One region of the Arthrobacter sp. zg-Y179 genome, then DNA from elsewhere that is predicted to be linked to it. Evidence: predicted binding sites of a transcription regulator. Region 1 holds the regulator's gene; the other holds the start of a gene.
What was found. Region 1 encodes HspR, which represses chaperone genes until heat shock. Its sites were predicted from a motif close to AAGTTGAGTCNNNNNGACTCAACTT; they were not measured.
Positions count from the first base shown of each region.

Region 2: the regulator HspR is predicted to act here: its motif matches at 3,177-3,201, upstream of LOC56_RS08280 (Hsp20/alpha crystallin family protein).

Region 1 is NZ_JAJJOB010000005.1:19,378-29,289, forward strand. Features, by position in the region: gene LOC56_RS03205 (penicillin-binding transpeptidase domain-containing protein) at 1-986, shown strand, start outside; gene LOC56_RS03210 (YccF domain-containing protein) at 1,032-1,496, opposite strand; gene LOC56_RS03215 (pyridoxamine 5'-phosphate oxidase family protein) at 1,584-2,045, shown strand; gene LOC56_RS03220 (DEAD/DEAH box helicase) at 2,118-3,746, opposite strand; gene trmB (tRNA (guanosine(46)-N7)-methyltransferase TrmB) at 4,034-4,900, shown strand; gene LOC56_RS03230 (NYN domain-containing protein) at 4,906-5,904, shown strand; gene LOC56_RS03235 (class I SAM-dependent methyltransferase) at 5,901-6,551, shown strand; gene LOC56_RS03240 (dihydrofolate reductase family protein) at 6,678-7,304, shown strand; gene LOC56_RS03245 (MOSC domain-containing protein) at 7,327-8,136, opposite strand; gene LOC56_RS03250 (heat shock protein transcriptional repressor HspR) at 8,174-8,686, opposite strand; gene LOC56_RS03255 (DnaJ C-terminal domain-containing protein) at 8,755-9,753, opposite strand; gene LOC56_RS03260 (nucleotide exchange factor GrpE) at 9,891-9,912, opposite strand, start outside.
Region 2 is NZ_JAJJOB010000007.1:222,728-232,639, forward strand. Features, by position in the region: gene LOC56_RS08270 (primosomal protein N') at 1-2,100, shown strand, start outside; gene LOC56_RS08275 (hypothetical protein) at 2,261-2,410, opposite strand; gene LOC56_RS08280 (Hsp20/alpha crystallin family protein) at 2,642-3,118, opposite strand; gene LOC56_RS08285 (MBL fold metallo-hydrolase) at 3,269-4,006, opposite strand; gene LOC56_RS08290 (HNH endonuclease) at 4,197-5,834, opposite strand; gene LOC56_RS08295 (DUF2306 domain-containing protein) at 6,038-6,526, shown strand; gene LOC56_RS08300 (phosphotransferase family protein) at 6,530-7,504, opposite strand; gene LOC56_RS08305 (MarR family winged helix-turn-helix transcriptional regulator) at 7,610-8,044, shown strand; gene LOC56_RS08310 (NADP-dependent oxidoreductase) at 8,089-9,102, shown strand; gene LOC56_RS08315 (glycosyltransferase family 4 protein) at 9,106-9,912, opposite strand, start outside.

The DNA.
Region 1 (9,912 bases):
AGACGGGCTCAGACCTGCAGACCAGCCTCGACCCGAAGCTGCAGCAGCTTGCCGAGGAAGTCCTGGAACAAGAACCGTCGGCATCGGCCATCGTGGCTATCCAGCCCTCCACCGGCGAGATCCTGACCGTGGCCAACGGCCCCGGCAGTGAAGGCCAGCAAACCGCCCTCCTGGGCCAGTACCCGCCGGGATCCACGTTCAAGACGGCCACCGCTTTGGCAATGCTGCGCAACGGCACCACACCGGCCAGCACCGTGGAGTGCCCGGCGGAACTCAACGTCGACGGCCGGAAGTTCAACAACGTCCCCGGCTACCCGGCCGAGGCCACCGGCAGCATCCCGCTGCGCACGGCATTCGCGAACTCCTGCAACACGGCCTTCCTCAATGCCCGGGGCACCGTTTCCCAGCAGAGCCTCTCCGCTGCTGCCGGAGACCTGGGTATCGGTGCGGACGCGGCCATCGGCACCGACGCGTTCCTGGGTTCCGTGCCCGCGGAGGCTGAAGGCACCGAACATGCCGCCTCGCTGATCGGACAAGGGCAGGTCCTGGTCTCCCCCCTGGCCATGGCGGTTGCCGGTGCCTCCATCGGCAAGGGCGAACGGGTCTCCCCCACGCTGATCCGGGAATCCGCCCCGCCGTCCCCGGCAGACGGGTCTGCTTCCGCTTCTCCCACCGCCTCCGCATCGGAATCGACAGTTCCCGTTCCGGGGAACCTCACGGCAGAGGAGGCCGCATCACTGCGGGAGATGATGCGCGCCGTCGTCGCCGAGGGCGGAGTGCAGATGCTGCTCGACGTGCCCGGCGAACCGGTGCTCGCCAAGACCGGCACCGCCGAGTTCGGCAGCCAGACGCCGCCGGAAACCCACGCATGGGTGCTGGCCATCCAGGGCGATCTGGCCGTTGCAGTGTTCGTGGAGCAGGGCGAACGGGGTTCCACCTCGGGCGGCCCGCTGATGAAGGCCTTCCTTGAGGGCGCCCAGGGCTAGCAGCAGGCTTAGGAGCCGTGCCAGCCAGTCAGGCTACGGACGGGATCAGGAAGGCCACTGCTGCTGGGGTGCTACCCGGCCCTGATAGCCGGGCTGCCGGTACGCGTTCCCGGCGTACGGAGTTATCTGCCAGGTGTCCGTAGGCACGATGACCTTGCCCAGCGGCATCAACGAAATCGGCAGCATCTTCAGGTTGGCGATGCCCAGCGGGATTCCGACGATGCTCACGAACATCGGGATAGCCGTGAGGACGTGTCCGATGGCGATCCAGATGCCGGCCAGCAGCAGCCAGATAATGTTTCCCAGCAGGCTGAGGGGGCCGGTGAACCCACCCCGGTCCACAACCGTCCGGCCGAACGGCCAGAGCGCATAGTTGGCGATGCGGAAGGATGCGATGCCGAACGGGATGGTCACAATCAGCAGGCAGCAGACCACACCCGCCAGTGCATAACCGAGCGCGAGCCAGATACCGCCGAACAGCAGCCAGATGACGTTCAGAATCGCTTTCATGGCTCAATTGTTCTCCACCCGGCACAGATAAGCCACGGCTTCGCTGCCTGCATACCCGCCCGCCTGCACCTGCCCTAGACTGACGCCATGCCGATCAGCGATGAGAACCCCGCAGACCACCTGACTTCCAGCCAGTGCTGGACATACGTCCGGCAGGCCAAATTCGGCCGGCTCGCCGTGAATATCGACGGACATCCCGAAATTTTCCCCGTTAACTTTGCCGTGGACCACGGCACGGTGGTCTTCCGCACCGCTGCGGGAACCAAACTGGCCGGCGCACTCTCGGACAACCGGGTTGCGTTCGAAATTGACGGTTACGATGACACGCTGTCCTCCGCCTGGAGCGTGGTGCTTAAGGGCGGCGCCACCCTGCTCGAAGACTTCTCGGAGATCATGGACTCCGAGGACCTCGCGCTCTTCCCGTGGCAGACGGGGACGAAAAACGCGTTTGTCCGCATCGAACCGGAGGTCACCACCGGCCGCCGGTTCCTTATCTCCAATGCGGCCCGCCGCAATGTCCTGCGTGGAATGGGGCTTTACACGGAGTAGTCCACTCCCGGAAAAGCTGAAAGAGGCGCCGCACCTTGTGGGTGCGGCGCCTCTTTCAGCTGTGGTTATGCGTTAGCGGGAACGGCGTTCGTTCGACGCCGGTGCCGTTGCGCGGCGGGGGCCGGCGCCACGTGCCGGACGGCCGGAGGCTGCACCGGCGGCGCCGCGGGAGGCCCCGCCTGCACGCTGGCCGCTGCCGGCGCCCTCGGCACGCTGGCCGGTTGCCGGGCGGCGGTTGCGGCCGGATGCGGTGGCCGCTGAGGCGCTGTTGCGACGGCCGTCAGAGGACCGGGCCGGACGCTGCGTACGCACGTCGTCACCGGCGGCTGCGCGGTCGTTGCGTTCCATGCGGTCGGGGCGTTCAGCCGAAACGCGTCCGCGTCCGCCTGTACCGCCGCGTCCGCCGGCGCGGGGAGCACCCGTGCTGCGGGCAGCACGCTTGCGCTGGGCGTTGGCGCCGGTGGAGCGCCCGCCGCCCTGCTGCGGGGACTTGGCGGCAAGCTGCGCTGCACGGACATGCGGTTCCACGATGGCCGCGCGTTCGCCGATGAGCTTGGCGATCGACGGCGAATTGTGGCTGACCTTCTCGATGGAAACGTCGACGCCGGCAGCCTTCATCAGCTTCGACACCTCGCTCTTCTGCTCCGGAAGGGTCAGCGTCACGACGGTTCCGCTGGAACCGGCGCGGGCCGTACGGCCTGAGCGGTGCAGGTAGGCCTTGTGTTCCGTGGGCGGGTCGATGTGGACAACCAGCTCGACGTCGTCCACGTGCACGCCGCGGGCGGCGACGTCGGTGGCCACCAGTACGCGCACGTCACCGGAAGCGAACTCCGCCAGGTTGCGGTCACGGGCATTCTGGGACAGGTTGCCGTGCAGGTCCACCGTGGGGATGCCGTTGTCCGTGAGGAACTGGGCCATCTTGCGGGCGTGGTGCTTGGTGCGCATGAACATGATGCGGCGGCCCTGGCCACCGGCCAGTTCCTTGACCAGCAGCTTCTTGGCCGTCTGGTCCTGGACCAGCAGCACGTGGTGCTCCATGGTGGACACCGCTGCCTGCGGCTCATCCACGGAGTGCGTCAGCGGGTTCGACAGGTAACGGCGGACAAGCTTGTCCACGCCGTTGTCCAGGGTGGCGGAGAACAGCATCCGCTGGCCCTTTTCCGGAGTGCGGTCCAGCAGGCGCTGGACAACCGGCAGGAAGCCGAGGTCCGCCATGTGGTCGGCCTCGTCCAGCACGGTGATCTCGACGGACTCGAGGCTGATGACCTTCTGCTTCATCAGGTCTTCGAGGCGGCCCGGGCAGGCGATGACGATGTCGACGCCGGCCTTGAGCGCCTTTTCCTGACGCTGCTGGGACACGCCGCCGTAGATCACGGTGGTGTTCAGGCCAAGCTCCTTGGCCAGGGGCTCAATCACGTTGTTGATCTGCGTGGCCAGCTCGCGGGTCGGCGCCAGGACCAGGCCCAGGGGGCGGTTCGGGCGGCGGCGGTAGGCTGCTTCATTCTCGGCCAGGCGTGCAACCAGCGGAAGGGAGAACGCCAGCGTCTTGCCGGACCCGGTGCGGCCACGGCCCAGGACGTCACGGCCCTTAAGGGTGTCCGGAAGGGTTTCCACCTGAATGGGGAAGGCCTCGTCAATTCCGGCGGCGGCGAGGGAGGAAACAAGTGCCTTGGGCACACCAAGGGCAGCAAAAGTGGTCATTAAAGACAGGCAACTTTCGGTAAGAGGCCCCCAACGCCGTTTGGGCCGGGGGTTCGCCGAAGAAAAGTCAGACAGTGTCTACCGCACTGAAGCGGGACAAAAGAAAGCGTTCATCGACGCAGGCTGGACTGCTTACACACACTGTTCAAACCTTGGATTTTAAGCATGGTTCAACAGTGGCAGGACCAACATCTGCCTCCAGTTTACCGTAATGCGGAATCTTTCCTAATCGGGGGCTGCAACGGCGGTGAAATCCGGGGCCGTGCCAGCCGATAGCATTAACAGTGATGACTACTGAACCAGCCCTGCCCGACGCCGCCGAAACCGGGCCGGCGGATCCCGCCGCCGGTACCGACGAGGAGCAGCATTTCCGCTCTCCGGTGTCCTTTGTCCGGCGCGGCTCGCGCCTGCAGGGCCGCCGCCAGCAGGCCTGGGACGAACTCTCCGAACGCTTCGTGGTGGATGTCCCGCGTGATGAAGCCGACACCTCGGTGCACCCCGGATACGTGTTCGACGCCGCCGTCGAGTTCGGGCGCACCGCTCCCCTCGTCGTCGAAATCGGCTCCGGCCTGGGGGAAGCCGTTGCGCATGCCGCCGAGCAGAATCCGGATAAGGACTTCCTCGCCGTGGAGGTCTATCTCCCGGGCCTGGCGCAGACCCTGCAGCGGATTGGGCAGAAGGGCCTGACCAATATCCGCGTGGTCCAGGCGAATGCCCCGGAGGTGCTGACCAGCATGCTCCCGGCGGGGTCCGTGGCGGAGGTTTGGGTGTTCTTCCCCGACCCCTGGCACAAGACCCGCCACCACAAGCGCCGTTTGGTCAAGGAATCCTTCGCCGAACTGGTGGCCCGGGTGCTGGTGCCCGGCGGCACCTGGCGCCTGGCAACCGACTGGTCCGACTACGCCGTACAGATGCGCGAAGTGCTGGATGCTTCGGCCCGGTTCGAGAATCTGCACGCAGGCGAACGTGCCGGTGAAGAAAGCCCGCTGACGCGCGTGCACCGGGAGGGCCTGGAGAACAAGGCCCCGGAAGACGACGTCGACACCCGCGGCGGCTGGGCCCCGCGCTTCGAGGGCCGGACCCTGACCAGCTTCGAGAACAAGGCCCACGAGGCCGGCCGACTGATTTTCGACCTTGCTTACCGAAGGATCTAAGAACCATGACTGAACCGAACGACGCACGCGTCGGCCTCTACATCGACTTCGACAACATTGTCATCTCGCGCTATCAGCAGTTGCATGGCCGCAACGCGTTCCAGCGCGACGGGATCCGCAATTTCGACCGGACGAACCGCGAGGCCGACCCCGAAGTTGCCGCCAAACTCACTGCAGCGACGGTGGACTTCAACGCCATTATCGATTTCGCCGCTTCCTTCGGCACCCTGGTGGTCAACCGCGCCTATGCCGACTGGTCGGTACCGGTGAACGCGAGTTACCAGCGCCAGCTGATGTCCCGGGCAGTGGACCTCACTCAGCTGTTCACCACTACCACCCGCGGAACCAAGAACGGGGCAGATATCCGCCTCGCCGTGGACGTCGTCGAAGACCTCTTCCGCCTGCCCGACCTGACCCACGTCATCATCGTCGCCGGCGACAGCGACTACATTGCCCTCGCGCAGAAGTCCAAGCGGCTCGGCCGCTTCGTCGTCGGCATCGGCGTTGCCGGGTCAACCAGCACTTCCCTCGCCGCGGCCTGCGACGAATTCGAGGATTACGACTCGCTTCCCGGCATCGAAGCCGCAGCCGCCGCTCCGGCCGCGGCGGATACTGCCGCCAAGAAGACTGCGGCGCCGACGGATTCCCAGCCCGATCCGGCCCCTGCCCGCAGGCTCACCACCGTCCCCATGTTCTCGCACACGGGACAGGCCGGGTTTGAGGAGCCGGAGCCCGCCGACGACGTCGACCCGGGTGTCCTCGCAACCGAACTCCTCGTGCGTGCCCTGCAGATCGGGCACGCGAAGGGCGACGCCGACGAGTGGCTAAACACGGGCACGGTCAAGAACCAGATGCGCCGGATGGACCCGGCCTTCAACGAGAAGCCGCTGGGCTTCCGGTCCTTCACCGACTTCCTCTCCTCGCACGGCGACCTGGTGGAGCTGGACGACGACGGGCCGCAGCGTCTCATCCGCCTTCGACCGGAAGCTGAAACCCGCCGTTGACACGCAGCGGCGAGCCCTCCGATTCCCAGCCGCGGGATCCTGCAGCCGTCGAGGAGCTGTGGGACCGGCGCTACGCCGACAGCGGCGAACTGTGGAGCGGGCAGCCCAATGCCGTGCTGGTCAGCGAGGCCCGGGGGCTCCGGCCCGCCCGCGCCTTGGATGTGGGCTGCGGTGAGGGTGCCGACGCCCTGTGGCTGGCGGAACAGGGGTGGGACGTCACTGCACTGGACGTCTCGGGGGTAGCGCTCGCCCGGGCGGCCCGCCAGGCCGCGCTGCGTTCGGTCCGGGTGGACTGGGTGCATGCCGGCCTGGTCGAGGCTGCCCTGCCGCCGGCGTCCTTTGACCTGGTTTCGGCGCAGTACCCCGTACTCCTGCGGACTGACGGGAACGAAGCGGAACACGCGTTGCTTCGCGCCGTCGCGCCGGGCGGGGTTCTCCTGTGGGTGCACCATCCGCCGCCCACCGCGGAGGAAGCAAAGGCCCGCGGAATTGACCTTCACGAGTACGTGGGAGTTGCCGACGTGGCCGCACTGCTCGATGACGATTGGCGGACAGAGGTCGACGAAACCCGCCCACGGCACGTTGCCAGCGGTGCCGGCGCCCACCACACGGAGGATGTTGTGCTGCGCGCACGGCGGCTGCGCTAGCCCTCCGGCTGCTTTCCCTCCCGGGGGACCGCCTGCTCGCCTCCCGTCCGTTGACAGGTGCAGCGCCGCGTCGCGAGCATGGTGCCGGGCACCGTTACCCAGTGCCGCAACCAACGGGAGGGCACCATGGCCGGCCGCATTTCCATCGATCTTTTTATGACCCTCGACGGCGTTGCCCAGGCTCCGGGCGGCCCGGAGGAAGACCCGGAGGCCGGATTCGCCTACGGTGGCTGGCAGGCTCCCCTGTTCGACGAAACCGTGGGAGCGCAGGTGGACGAGGGTATCCAGTCCATGGACGCACTGCTGCTGGGCCGGAAGACCTACGACATCTTCGCCGGCTACTGGCCTCACCAGCTGGACGGTGGCAACTCCGACATTGCACGCAAGTTTGACTCCATCCCCAAATACGTCGTGTCCCGGGGAACTCCGGATCTGGGCCGATGGCGGGACTCGCACCACCTCGAGGGGGAACTGGCGGACGCGGTGGCAGGCTTACGGGCGCGACACCAGGACGTCCACGTCATCGGGAGCATCGATTTCGCCCGCACCCTGGTGGCGGGCGGTATGTTCGACTCCCTGAACCTGTGGGTGTATCCCGTAGTTCTCGGCCCCGGGAAGCGCCTGTTTCCTCCGGACGGGCCGCCCGCGGAACTGAAACTGCTCGAAGCTTCAGCCGCTTCGGAAAATGGAGCCGTGCTCCTGCGCTACGGCTGGGCGGGACCGGCCCCCGCAACCGGAGTCATGGGGTCCTGACCGGAGGGACTGCGCGTAGCCGTTAGGCGTTCCTGCTGCGGCGGAGGACAACGGCGTCTCCGACCCGCAGCATTCCGGTCCGCACTACGGGCGCCTGCAGACCGAATTCGGTGGAGTGGTGCGTGCCGAGAAGCTTCAGGGCTTTGGTTTCCGCCGGGACACCGGCCTGCGCCTGGTCGATCATCACGCAGCGTGGCATCCCCTCCCCCAGACGCAGAAGAACCTCGCCTCCGAGGACCAGTTCGGCGCCGACCCAGTCGTCCTCGCAGAACGCCGGCTGGGAACCGGTGTCGATGACGATGTTGGCGCGGAAGCGGCGGTCATCCACCGCGCCGCCCGCCAAGCCTTCGAGGGCCGCCAGGGAGGATGTCGTCACCAGGTGCAGGGGCGTCTCGTCGTGGTGTCCGACACCGGTTTCGGGCCGCAGGGTCAGTTCCCGGCCGAAGGCTGCGCTCAGCGCCCGCGAGGCAGCCGGATCATCGACTCGATACCGATGGCCCTCGGGGCTCAGCAGCAGCGGTACGCCGCCGTTGCCATCAAGGTTGTTGTTGTCCTCAAGGATGTTGTTGTCCTCAAGGATGTTGTTGTCCTCAAGGATGTTGTTGTCCTCGACAACGGAGGACCACTGCATCAGCCCGGGCACCGGGCGGAAACGCCGGGTCCGCTTGCCGCTGGCGATGCCGCCGTCGTCGGTGTAGACCGCCCATCGGCGGTCATGCTGCAGTCCCGTGCCGGTCACGGCGGAGTCGCGCACTGTCTGGCCCGCGGTGGACTTGACCGGATAGCGGTACAGCGCCCGGACCTGGCCTACCGGCGTTTCCTCATATGGCATCCCGGCATTGTGTCACAAGGACACCGCCGGCCGGCGCTTAGAGTGACTGCACGTAGTCGTCGTCGGCGTAGTTCCGCTCGGCGGACTTGCCGGCGGGAAGGGCGCGCAGCCTGCTTCGGCGCTCCATCAGCGAGACCAGGCCCAGTTGCTGAACGGCCGTCGCGGCGGCCGGCGGGCGCTGCCCCCGGCTGAGGGTGACGACGTCGCCGGCGAGCCCGGCAGCGAAGACGCGGCTGCGGTCCGGGGTGCGCCGCTGCGCCTCGTCCAGTTGGGTGGAGAGTTCCACAACCCGCTGGCGCAGGCCGGTGACTTGGTTCTGCAGCTCCATGATCCGCTTGATGCCTTCGAGGGAGACGCCCTCCTGGGAGAGCTTCTGGACCTCCCGCAGCAGTTCGATGTCGCGCTGCGAGTAGCGGCGGGAGCGGCCGGGCGCCCGGCTGGGACGGACAATCCCGAGCCTGTCGTATTGCCGGAGGGTCTGCGGATGCATTTCCGCGAGCTCAGCGGCAACGGAGATCACGAAAATAGGCGCATTGACATCTATGCCCATTGTTCCTCCTTCACTGCTGTTGAAATGGTAACGCGGGAAGTTCGCCCTCCGGCGGATGAAACCACCTGTTAAAGCCGTGCTTTTGCTGCCAATCCGGCCCGGGGGTCCTCGCCCTTGGTCGCATCGGCAAATGCCTCCACGGCTTCCCGGGCGTCCTTGTTCAAGTGGGTGGGCACGGCGACGTCGATAGTCACCAGCAGGTCCCCGTTGCCCTTGGAGGTGTGCACACCGCGGCCCTTGACCCGCAGGGTGCGTCCCGACGGTGTTCCGGCGGGTACCTTGAGCCGGACGTTATCGGAGGTGAGGGTAGGCACCTCGATGGTCGCCCCCAGGGCTGCCTCGGGGAACGAGACCGGAACGTGGATCCGGATGTTGTTGCCCTCCCGGGTGAAGAAGTCGTGCGGCGTGACGTGGACGGTGACCATCAGGTCCCCCGCACCTGCGGCGCCGGGCTGGCCCTTGCCGCGCACCCGGATCTTCTGGCCGTCCTTGACGCCGGCCGGCACCCGGACCTCCACCACTTCGCCGTTGGGTTCGCGCAGGCCGATCACGGTTCCGTTAATGGACCCGGCAAAGGAAATGGTGGTGCTGGCCGTTCGGTCCGCGCCCTTGGTGGGCGGCGGGGCGCCGAAGCCGCCGCCGCCGAAGCCGCTGCCGCCGCCGAAAAGGTCGGCGAATTCGGGCGGGATGTTGCTGCCGCCCGCGTTAAAGGTTGTCCTCCGGCCGCCGCCGCGTGCGGTCTGGCCGAACAGGTCCCCGAAGATGTCCTCGAAGCCCGCCCCGCCGGCACCGCCGCCGCCCTGGGGGCCGCCGGCGGTGAACCGGGCGCCGCTTCCCATGGCGCGGATGGCATCATACTGCTGGCGTTCCTCGGCATCGGAGAGGACCGAATACGCCTCGGAGAGGTCCTTGAACATCCGCTCGGAGTTGGCGTCGCCCTGGTTCTGGTCGGGGTGGTACTTCCGCGCCAGCTTGCGGTATGCCTTCTTGATGTCGGCGTCGGACGCATCCTTGGGAACACCCAGAATCTTGTAAAAGTCCTTATCGACCCAATCCTGACTAGCCAATTGGTGTCCCTTCCTCATTTGCGAATCCCGCTGCATTGCCGCGAAAACACGGCTGCCGGGCCTGCTGCCCCTGCTGCGGGACCTGCCGATGGAAAAATGTCCGGGGCCGCTTTACGGCGGCCCCGGACACGGTACAACTACTGTTCCGGAACCGAAACA
Region 2 (9,912 bases), on a different contig from region 1:
GCCCGCGTCCTGCTGGATTCCCCGCTGCCGCACCTGGACCGTCCCTTTGACTATCTGGTCCCGGCCGACCTCGACGCCGACGCCGTGCCCGGCGCCCGGGTCAAAGTCCGGTTCGGCGGCCAGGAACTCCCCGGATTTATCACCGAACGGGCGGCCGAAGCGGACACCACCGCCCGGTTGATGCCGCTGGGGAAGGTAATCTCCCCGCAGCCCGTGCTTTCCCCGCAGATCCTGCGCCTGGCTGAGGCCGTCGCCGCACGCTACGCCGGAACGGTCCACGATGTGCTGCGGGTGGCCATTCCGCCGCGCGCGGCCCGCGTGGACAAGGAGTTCACCTCGGAAGCGCGGGCGGGATCCGCTGACGCCGGCTCAGGTGCCGACGGCGACCCCGGTACCGTCGCCGTCTCGGACACGGCAGCGGCCGGCGCCGTGCCCGGACCGGACAACGCCGTGCTCGGACCGGAAGGGGCCGGAGCCAACCCCCTGGCACGTTATCCGCACGGACCGCGTTTCCTGACCCATCTGGCTGCGGGCCACCGCCCCCGCGCTGTGCTGTCCTCGCTCGGCGGCTACGGCCCGCAGGACTGGCCTGCCGAAATTGCCGAGGCCGTCCGGTCCACGCTGCTCTCCGGACGGGGCGCCGTCGTCGTCGTTCCCGACAACAAGGACCTCTCCCGGGTGCAGTCCGCGCTTACTGCCCGGATCGGTGCAGCTGCCTTTGTCCGGTTGACGGCCGAAGACGGGCCCACTCCGCGGTACCGCAGTTTCCTCCAGTTGCTGCACGGCGATGTCCGCGTGGCCATCGGTACCCGTTCGGCCGCCTATGCACCGGTGCAGGATCTCGGCCTGGCCGTTATCTGGGATGACGCCGACGACCTGCACGCCGAACAGCGGGCGCCCTACCAGCACACCCGCGACGTGCTCCTGCTGCGTGCCGAACTGGAAGACGCAGCGTTGCTCCTGGCGTCCCATTCGCGGAGCACTGAGGCACAGCGGCTGGTCGCCAGCGGCTGGGCGGCCGGTATAGCCGCCGAACGTTCCACTGTCCGTGCGCATGCCCCGCGGGTGGTCAGCACTACGGATTCCTTCACGATGGAACGCGACCCCTTGGCTGCCCGGGCCCGGATACCGCACGCAGCATGGAAGGCAGCGCAGGAAGGATTGACGCGCGGACCGGTGCTGGTCCAGGTGGCGCGGACCGGTTTCTCACCGGCGTTGTCCTGCCAGGAATGCCGGGAACCCGCCCGCTGCCGCAACTGCTCCGGTCCGTTGGGCCTGGCCAGCAGGAACGGTATTCCGGCATGCCGCTGGTGCGGGCGGCCGGAACCCATGTGGCATTGCGGCAACTGCGGAGGAACCCAGTTGCGTGGTTCCACCGCCGGTGCCGGGCGCACCGCCGAGGAACTGGGCCGGGCGTTCCCTTCCACCACGGTGATTTCTTCCGCCGGCGACCACATCCGGACCGAGATTCCGGATACCCCGGCACTGGTCGTCGCCACCCCCGGTGCCGAACCCGTAGCTCCGGGCGGCTATGCCGCAGCCATCCTGCTGGACGGCAACGCGATGCTGTCCCGGGAATCGCTGCGGGCGGGGGAGGACACCCTGCGCCGCTGGTTTACGGCGGCAGCGCTGGTCCGGCCGGCAACGGAAAAAGGCCTCGTCGTTGTTACGGCCGATGATTCGGCAACGGTCGGCCATCTGCTCCGTTGGGACCCCGCGTCGGCGGCGGAACGCGAACTGGAGCTGCGGCGCGAACTGGGTTTGCCTCCGGCTGTGCGGTATGCCGAACTGACCGGGTCGAGGGAGGGGCTTGACGCCTTTATTACTCGGCTCGAGTTGCCTGAGGGTGTCCGGGCTGTGGGGCCGGCGCCTCTTGCACCCGCAGTTGTTCCGCCGTCCGGCAACGCCCAGCAACGGGACAGCAGGTCTCCGGACGGTCAGCTGGGCGGGGCCGGTGGACGGTACCGGACACTCCTGTTTTTCCCGTACACGGCAGCTCCCGCGATTACGGCGGCCCTGCGTTCAACCAAGGCTGCTGCCTCTGCCCGCCGGACGGGTGATCCCGTCTACATTCGAGTGGACGGAACCGACGTTCTTTAGCGCCGGGCGTCCCTTGGCTTCAGGCGTCCGGCAGCTTCAGGCCTCTCTTAGGTCCAGGCGTCCGGCAGCTTCAGGCGTCCCATGGCTCCAGGCGTCCGGCAGCGAGTTCCTGCAGGAGTCCTTACTTACGGTAGCTCGAGTTCCTGCAGTTAGTTCCTACTTACAGCAGCTCGAACAGCACTGCGCTGGCACCTAGGAGGGAAAGCAAAGCCAGCTGGGCGGCGCCGCCCAACCGGGACAACCGGCCCAACAGTCCACGGGGTACTCCGTGGATCATCCAGTACCGATGATTGACAGTTGGCAGCCTCACTGCTGCGTCCCCTTTCCCGGTAGCCGAAGCCTGGTAGCTGCAGCTGTGACTGCCATCCGCTGGCCCCGGCCCGATCCGTTTCATGGCGTACATTTCCCAGTATCCCGCCCCGCGGAAAGCGGAATTGACCGGAATCGGGGTGAAGTTTGCCACTGGGTATGCACCTGTCGCAGGTACAACGAAGGGCTCCGGAGATCCGGAGCCCTTCGTCGCAGAAAGTGGAGTCAGGGATTAGGCCCCGACGGTTTCACGGTCGCTGCCTTCGACCGCGCTGTTGCCTTCGACTGTTTCGCCGTTGATGGCGGAAGCTTCCGCAGAGGTTTGGACGGCGATCTTGCGGGGCTTGGCCCGCTCCACCACCGGGATGATGACACTGAGGACGCCGTTCTCGTACTGGGCCGAAATCTGCTCAGTGTCGATCCCCTGGCCGAGGTTCAGCTGGCGCAGGAAGTTACCGGCTTCCCGTTCGCGCGTGAGCCACTTGACCCCGTCGGCGTTCTGCAGTGTGCGCTGGGCCCGGATCGTCAGCAGCTGGCCGTCGACGTCGATGTCGATGGATCCGGGATCGATCCCGGGGAGATCTGCTGCGAGGATGTACTGGTCGCCTTGCCGGTAGAGGTCCATGGGCATGCCGCGCAGGGTTCCTTCGCCGCGCAGTGCCTGAGCCATGCGGTCCAGTTCCTGGAACGGATCAAACTTCATAGCCATGGTGGTACCAACTCCTTCAACGTGATCGCTTTTTCAGCGGTGTCGAGATTCAGTTCCAAAGTTGAGTCAGTAGCACTCAACTTGCGAAATGAGATTAGCACTCTCATGGGGCAAGTGCCAACTACTTTTTCGTATGGTGAATTTGTGGTCTCAGCGGCTGTCTGGGTGGCCTGTCCGCGCCGCCGCCAGGCGGGCCAGCTCCTGAACCTCGCCCGGGGAACCGCGCCAGGGAGCCCCGTGTCCGGGGAGCACCCATGTGGCCTCGAGCCCGGCCAGCCGATTCAGGGACTTCAGGGCTATTGCAGGGTCATCGGTGAACGGCGCGGGCCGAATGCCGGTCTGCCCTGTCAGCACATTGCGCGTGGTGAGGGCATCCCCGACAAAGACCGCATCCGCCACCGGCACGTATACGGCAATGCTCCCCGGAGAGTGTCCCGGCAGGGCAATAACACGCGGCGAACCCGGAAGCGGGAGGACATCTCCGTCGGCCACTTCGGATACCTGGGTGAGGTACGTTGCGCGCCAGCCCCGCTTGCGCATCGCGTAGGCGAAGAACCGAACCACGGGGCCGGGCCACATGGGGCCCATCGCAGGCTTCGGCTTCTTGCCGCCGCGAGCACGGTCTGCGTCTGCGGAATGGACGAAGACTGGCACATTCTGGTTCCGGCGAAGTCTTTCCGCAAAGCCGATGTGGTCACTGTCGCCGTGGGTCAGGACCACCCCGCGTATGTCGTCCAGGGTTCGACCCATGGACTTGAGTTCGGCGAGCAGATCGTTCCAGTGCCCGGGAAGTCCCGTGTCGATCACGGTAACCCCGTCCTCGGTGTCGACCAAATAGGCCGCCACGATGTCGTTTCCGATACGGTGCAGGTGCGGTCCAAGCTTCACGGGTACTCCTTCTGGTGGCAATTAGCCGATGCGGTGCAGGTGCGGTCCAAGCTTCATGGGCAGTCCTTCTAATGATGATTAGGCGATCCGTGAGCGCTGAGTTGGTCACTGTCTTATTGGCCGTCGCTAGCTGGTAGGACGTCACTATAGCCACGTGCTCCATATGCGGCAGCCCTCTGGGGGTTCGCCTTTAGGCCGCCCAGACAAAATCCGCTATGCATGCTTCAACGGGGGAGTCCGACGAACGCGCCGGGGGACGCGCCAAGGGGCGGGCCAGAGAACGGGCCAGGGGATCCGTCGGGTTCCATTGCGGGATTGCCGGCCGCGGTGCTGTTCCGGACGCAGCCGTCCCGGGCAACGCGGTCCCGGGCAGGGGTGGAGCGGTGGAACGATACGTGTGGCCGGTCGGCGTCGTCGTGTCCACCGTGTGTCCTGCAGTCGCTGCGTTTACCGGGTCTCCGAGGCCCGCGTTGATGCCGATGTCTGCTTCGGGCTCCGGGCTGCTCCTGCGGACTGGTTCCGCACTCCACCCCGGTGCTTCCTTTGCATGGTTACATGCCTCGCATAGTGCCTGACCGTTGGATGCGCTGGTGGGTCCGCCGCGGTTGTGAGGGCGGATGTGGTCCAGATGGCGGATTGGTGCTCCGCACCAGGGCATTCGGCAGGTAGTGTCCCGGGCCGCGATGAATCGTGCGAGGGATTTGGGAAACAGCCGTGCGCGGGAATCCATTGCCACCAGCTCCCCGGTGTCCGGAGCCGTGTACAGCCTCCGGACCCAGTATTCTGCGTGCTTGTCGGAGCCGGCCATGGCTTGGTCCTTAGTCCGGCCCCGCCTGCTCCGGTTCCGGCTGTTCGGGTGCCGACTGTTCCGGCGCCGAACCAGATCTCTAGCCCACTGTGCCGGAACCGGGCCGTACCCGGGCACCAGTACCGGTTCGGCATCGCCTGCCAGTAAGGTCCGGTCGGTCATTACCAGCTGGATCTCCACCTTCGGCGAGCCTGCATCTCCCAGCCCGGTGACCCGTTCCACCAGGGTATCCGCCATGATCTGGCCCCGCCCCCTTGAGTCGCCTGCGGCGCGCAGCCGGTCAGCCTCGTGCGAAAGGGCTGCGTAGACGCCCACTCCCTGCGCCACGGGCAGCAATCCGGTGAGGTACGTCATGGTGTCCGGCGCGGGACGGCAGGAGACAAACCGTTCAGAGGCTGCTTTCGCGGCGCGGTTCACTGCCGCCCGCGGGTCCAATCGGTATGCGGCAGCCTTGGTGCGGGCGATGATTTGCCGGTCGCCCAGGGATTCCAGCAGGCCGGCATCACCTGCCACTTCTTCATCCACTTGTTTGCGGTCCTCGAGGGAGAGGCAAGCTGTCTCGCGCACCAGGAGTGTGGCCCGCCATTCGCTGATCTTCCCGAGGGACAGGGCCTGCATTGTGTGCGGCATCTCCGAGGTTAGGACTTTCGCCAAACCGAGCAGCCGCCCGCCCTTGTTGGCGGATTCCCGCCGGGCCAGTGCGATCTGTGAAGCTACCCCTCGCCCCAACTCTTCCTTCCGCAGGCCGGCGTGTTCCTGCTTGCTCCGCTGCGAGGCATCGAAGGCCGCTGCGATCCGTGCCTGCGCTGCGGCAGCGGCACCCTTCAGTTCTTCAAGCGCCCGCAGCTGGTCGATCAGTTCCGAATCCGATGCGATTTCCGAAATTGAGCCCTCCGGCGTCGGAAGGGAGTTAGGTTCGAACTCTGCTGCCAAGTACTCCACCCAGGCGTCGAACACTGCAGATTGGGCCTCCAGCGGGCCCCTCCTGTGATGATCAACCGACGGCAGATATTCGAACATGTGTTCGAGTCTAGCCTTCGGCTGGACTGCCCAAAAGGCCAAAACTACGCGACTCAGTACCTGTTTTTATCGGGCACTGTGAGCTGCGGGCACGGCACCGTTTGCAGGCATAAATGGTGCTCCGGAACCGGTATTGCCGCGCTTCAAAGCCCACTAGATACCACCCCTATCTACAGCTGGATAGTCGTACTATCCTGCGAGGCATGGACTTGAATCTTCTGATCGCGACCCACGCCGTCGCCGCTCTTTATGCCCTTGCCATTGGCCCCATCAACATCCTGCGCCGACGGCGCGACAGAACCCACCGCATCCTCGGGTACACCTGGGCCGGAGCGATGTACTACGTCTGCGGATGCAGTTTCTGGATTGTGTCCGACGGGCACTTCAGCTGGCTTCACGGCTTGTCCGCCTTCACCATTGTGACGGTCAGCCTTGGCATCCTTGCCGCGGTACGGCGCAATATCAAATGGCACAGGATGAACATGATCGGCAGCTATTTCGGCCTGCTGGCCGCCTTCGTTTTCGCCACCATCGTTCCGTCTCGGAACATCCCGCGGCTGCTTGCCAGCGATCCACTGACCGCCTGGCTGGCCGCAGCCTTCGTCATTGGAAGTGTCATCAGTCTTTACGGCGTTGTCCGGCCCCGAAAGCGCCGGCACCGGCGCTCCGTTGCCAGGTCGGCCAAAGCCTAAGCCTCACACGGCGGCAAGCGCTCGGCGGGCGACCAGCCACGCGTAGATCAACCGTGCCGTATGCCTGCCGTGGCTGCGCAGGTGCGGACTTGACGCCACCTCGGGCTTGCGGCCCGAGTCGATCATGCAGTTGAGCAGCGACGCCAGCCACGCGTCAATATGGTCAGCCGGGACGTCCCGGGTAAGCGCCGACCGCCGGAGTTCGGCGTCGACGTCGAACCCGTCACCACGCACGTAGGGGAGTACCCCGACCCAGTCCAGCCAGGGAGCGCCGGTCCCGAGAAAATTCCAGTCGCAGAACAATGCCCGGCCGGAGCTGACCAGGATATTGTCCGGGCGCAGGTCCCCGTGAAGGACTGCATCACCTGCAAGGGCTTCGGGGCACAGCTCCAGCAGTTCGGAAAATGTCCGTGCCTGTGCGGCACTCAGTGTCTGCAGGAACCATGGCGCCGGACCACCCTCGGCTACCGGCTCGAAAGTGGAGGGTATCCGGGCCATATCTTCTGCAACGGGACGGCCGGCTGCACCGCGCGGGAAGTCCGCCAAGAGGCCGGCGGCGGTGTTGCAGGAGTCCGCGACGGCCTGCAGGTCGGCGCTGGTCCACGGCTGGCCGGGCATGTGTCCGTCCACCGCCTCATAAACGAGCAGCTGCCAGTCGGTGCCCTCCGCCGCCACGCATTCCGCGGCAAGCAACGCCGGCATGGGCATGTCCGCAGGCATCAAGGGCACCACCTGCGATTCACGCACGTATGACGGATAAGTGACAGCGTCCGACGTCGGTGCCGCCTTCACGAAGACGCGCGCCCCGGCGTCGTTCCCGAGAACCGCGGCGAAACCCGGCGTGAAGCCGCCGCCCGCCGGCTGCACAGACGTGATGCTGCCGCCCAGAAGCGTTCGGAACCGCGACCACAGGACTGCCGGCAACCCGTCCCAGGAACGCCTGGCCGCCGTGCGGCGGTAATCGGGGCTGCTCTGCATTCGGAACAGCCTAAGGCAGCACCTGTGCCGAAACAGGCAAACGCGCATCCAGCCAGCCGCCGCAAACAGGTTGTGCACAATTGAATTGTGCCCTACGGTGGGCTCATGAACGAATCCCTACAGCGGCAGGTGTGCTTCTCGCTGTACTCCGCCTCCCGGGCGGCCACGGCCCTCTATCGTCCGATGCTTGAAGAGATGGGGCTGACCTACCCGCAGTACCTGGTGATGTCGCTGCTCTGGGAGAAAGACGCCCAAAGCGTCCGCGACCTGGGGGAGGCACTGGAGCTGGACTCCGGCACGCTTTCGCCGCTGCTCAAGCGGCTGGAGGCAGCGGACCTGGTGCAGCGGCGTCGTGCAGTCGAGGACGAGAGACGCGTCCGTATCCACCTCACGGATGCCGGACGCGCACTCGAACATAACGCCAGGAACCTGCCGGACCGGCTCGCAGCCTCCGCCGGACTGGCACCGCAGGACCTGCAGAGCCTGCAGGACACCCTCGCCAAGGTCACTGCCGCACTGCGGCAGGCCGCGGCGAAGTAACGGCACCAATACCTACCATCAACCCCGACAGTAAGGTTCATTCCATGAGCAGTTACCCCGAAACCGGCCGCGAAATCCAGCTTGCTTCCCGCCCCGAAGGGTGGCCGACGGAGCAGAACTTCCGCCTGGCGGAGGTACCGGTACCCGAACTGCAGGAGGGCCAGGTCCTGGTCCGCAACCTGCACATGTCCGTGGACCCGTACATGCGCGGCCGGATGAATGACGCGAAGTCCTATGTACCGCCGTTCCAGCTTGACGAACCGCTGGAGGGCGGCGCCGTCGGTGAAGTCGTGGAGTCACGCTCACCGGACCACAAGCCGGGGGACAAGGTACTGCACGGCCTCGGCTGGCGCGACTATGCCGTCCTTGACGGGCGCCGTGCACGTGTCATCGATACGGACGCCGCTCCGGCCAGCGCGTACCTCGGGGTGCTGGGCATGACCGGCCAGACCGCCTATGCCGGCCTGACCAAGGTGGCGGAATTCAAAGAAGGCGACGTCGTCTTCGTCTCGGGAGCCGCGGGCGCCGTGGGTTCGCTGGTCGGGCAGATCGCCAAGGCCATGGGTGCCAAGAAGGTCATCGGCAGTGCCGGTTCCGCCGAAAAGGTCCAGCGGCTGCTCGACCTGGGCTTCGACGAAGCGTTCAACTACCACGACGGTCCCGTGAAGGATTCGCTGAAGAAGGCTGCCGGGGCCGACGGCATTGACGTCTACTTCGACAACGTGGGCGGCGAGCACCTCGAAGCGGCCCTGTCAGTGATGAACAAGTTCGGCCGGATCGCCATGTGCGGCGCCATTTCGCAGTACAACGATGCGCCCGTCGGCCCGCGGAACCTGGCCATTGCCATCGGCAAGGAAATCACGCTCCGGGGGTTCCTGGTGGGCAGCTACAACCAGTACGCGGACGAGTTTGCCGCCCTGATGATCCGCTGGCTGCAGGACGGAGTGGTCCGCTATGACGAGACGTTCGTGGACGGACTCGAAAACTCTCCGCAGGCCTTCATCGACCTGATGAAGGGTGCCAACAAGGGCAAGATGATCGTGAACCTGGGCAAGTAGGGATCAACGACGGCGGCGGCCGGGGAACAGGCGGACAGCCTCCCCGGCCGCTTCCATGAGCTGGGCTGCAGAGGCACCCCAGCTGTAGTCGGCGGCCCGCTGCACGCCGGCGTCGGACGCCTTCTGCCAGCGCCCCGGCTCGCCAAGCTGCCGGACGGTGCCGGCAAAGGCGGACGGATCATCCGGATCCACCAGCATTGCCGCACCGCCGGAAACTTCGCGGAAAATCGGAATGTCGCTGGCAATCACCGGTGTGCCCACGGCCATTGCCTCGATCACCGGCAACCCGTATCCCTCGGCTTTCGACAATGTCACCAGGGCCGTGGTCCGGCGCAGGAGGGCGTCATACTCCTCATCGGTGACCCCGTTGTGGAACTTCACGCGTGCGCCGGCCGGAATCAGCGCTTCGAGCTCGCTTCGCCGCGCATCGGAGATCCGGCTCAGCAGGTGCAGCGTGAAATCGGGCAGGTATTCCATGCCGCGGATGATGGTCTCCACGTTCTTGTACGGCATGAAGGACCCCATATACAGCAGTGACGCATCGGCTCCCGCGTCCGGGTCCCGCGGCACGGCACCCTCCTGGGGCGCGTTGGCCACTATCCGGACGGGGCGTTTCGTCAACCGGTGCCGGGACATTAATGAGCGCGTGGTTTCGCTGATGGTGGCAACGACGTCAGCCCTGTCCAGCAGCAGCCGCTGCGGCCAGTAGGCGAGGTGGTACAGCCGCCACAGCCAGCGCACCGCCGGCGGAAGGAACGACGGCGGCGTCGGGTTCTGGTAATAGATCAGGTCATGCAGGGTCAGGATCAG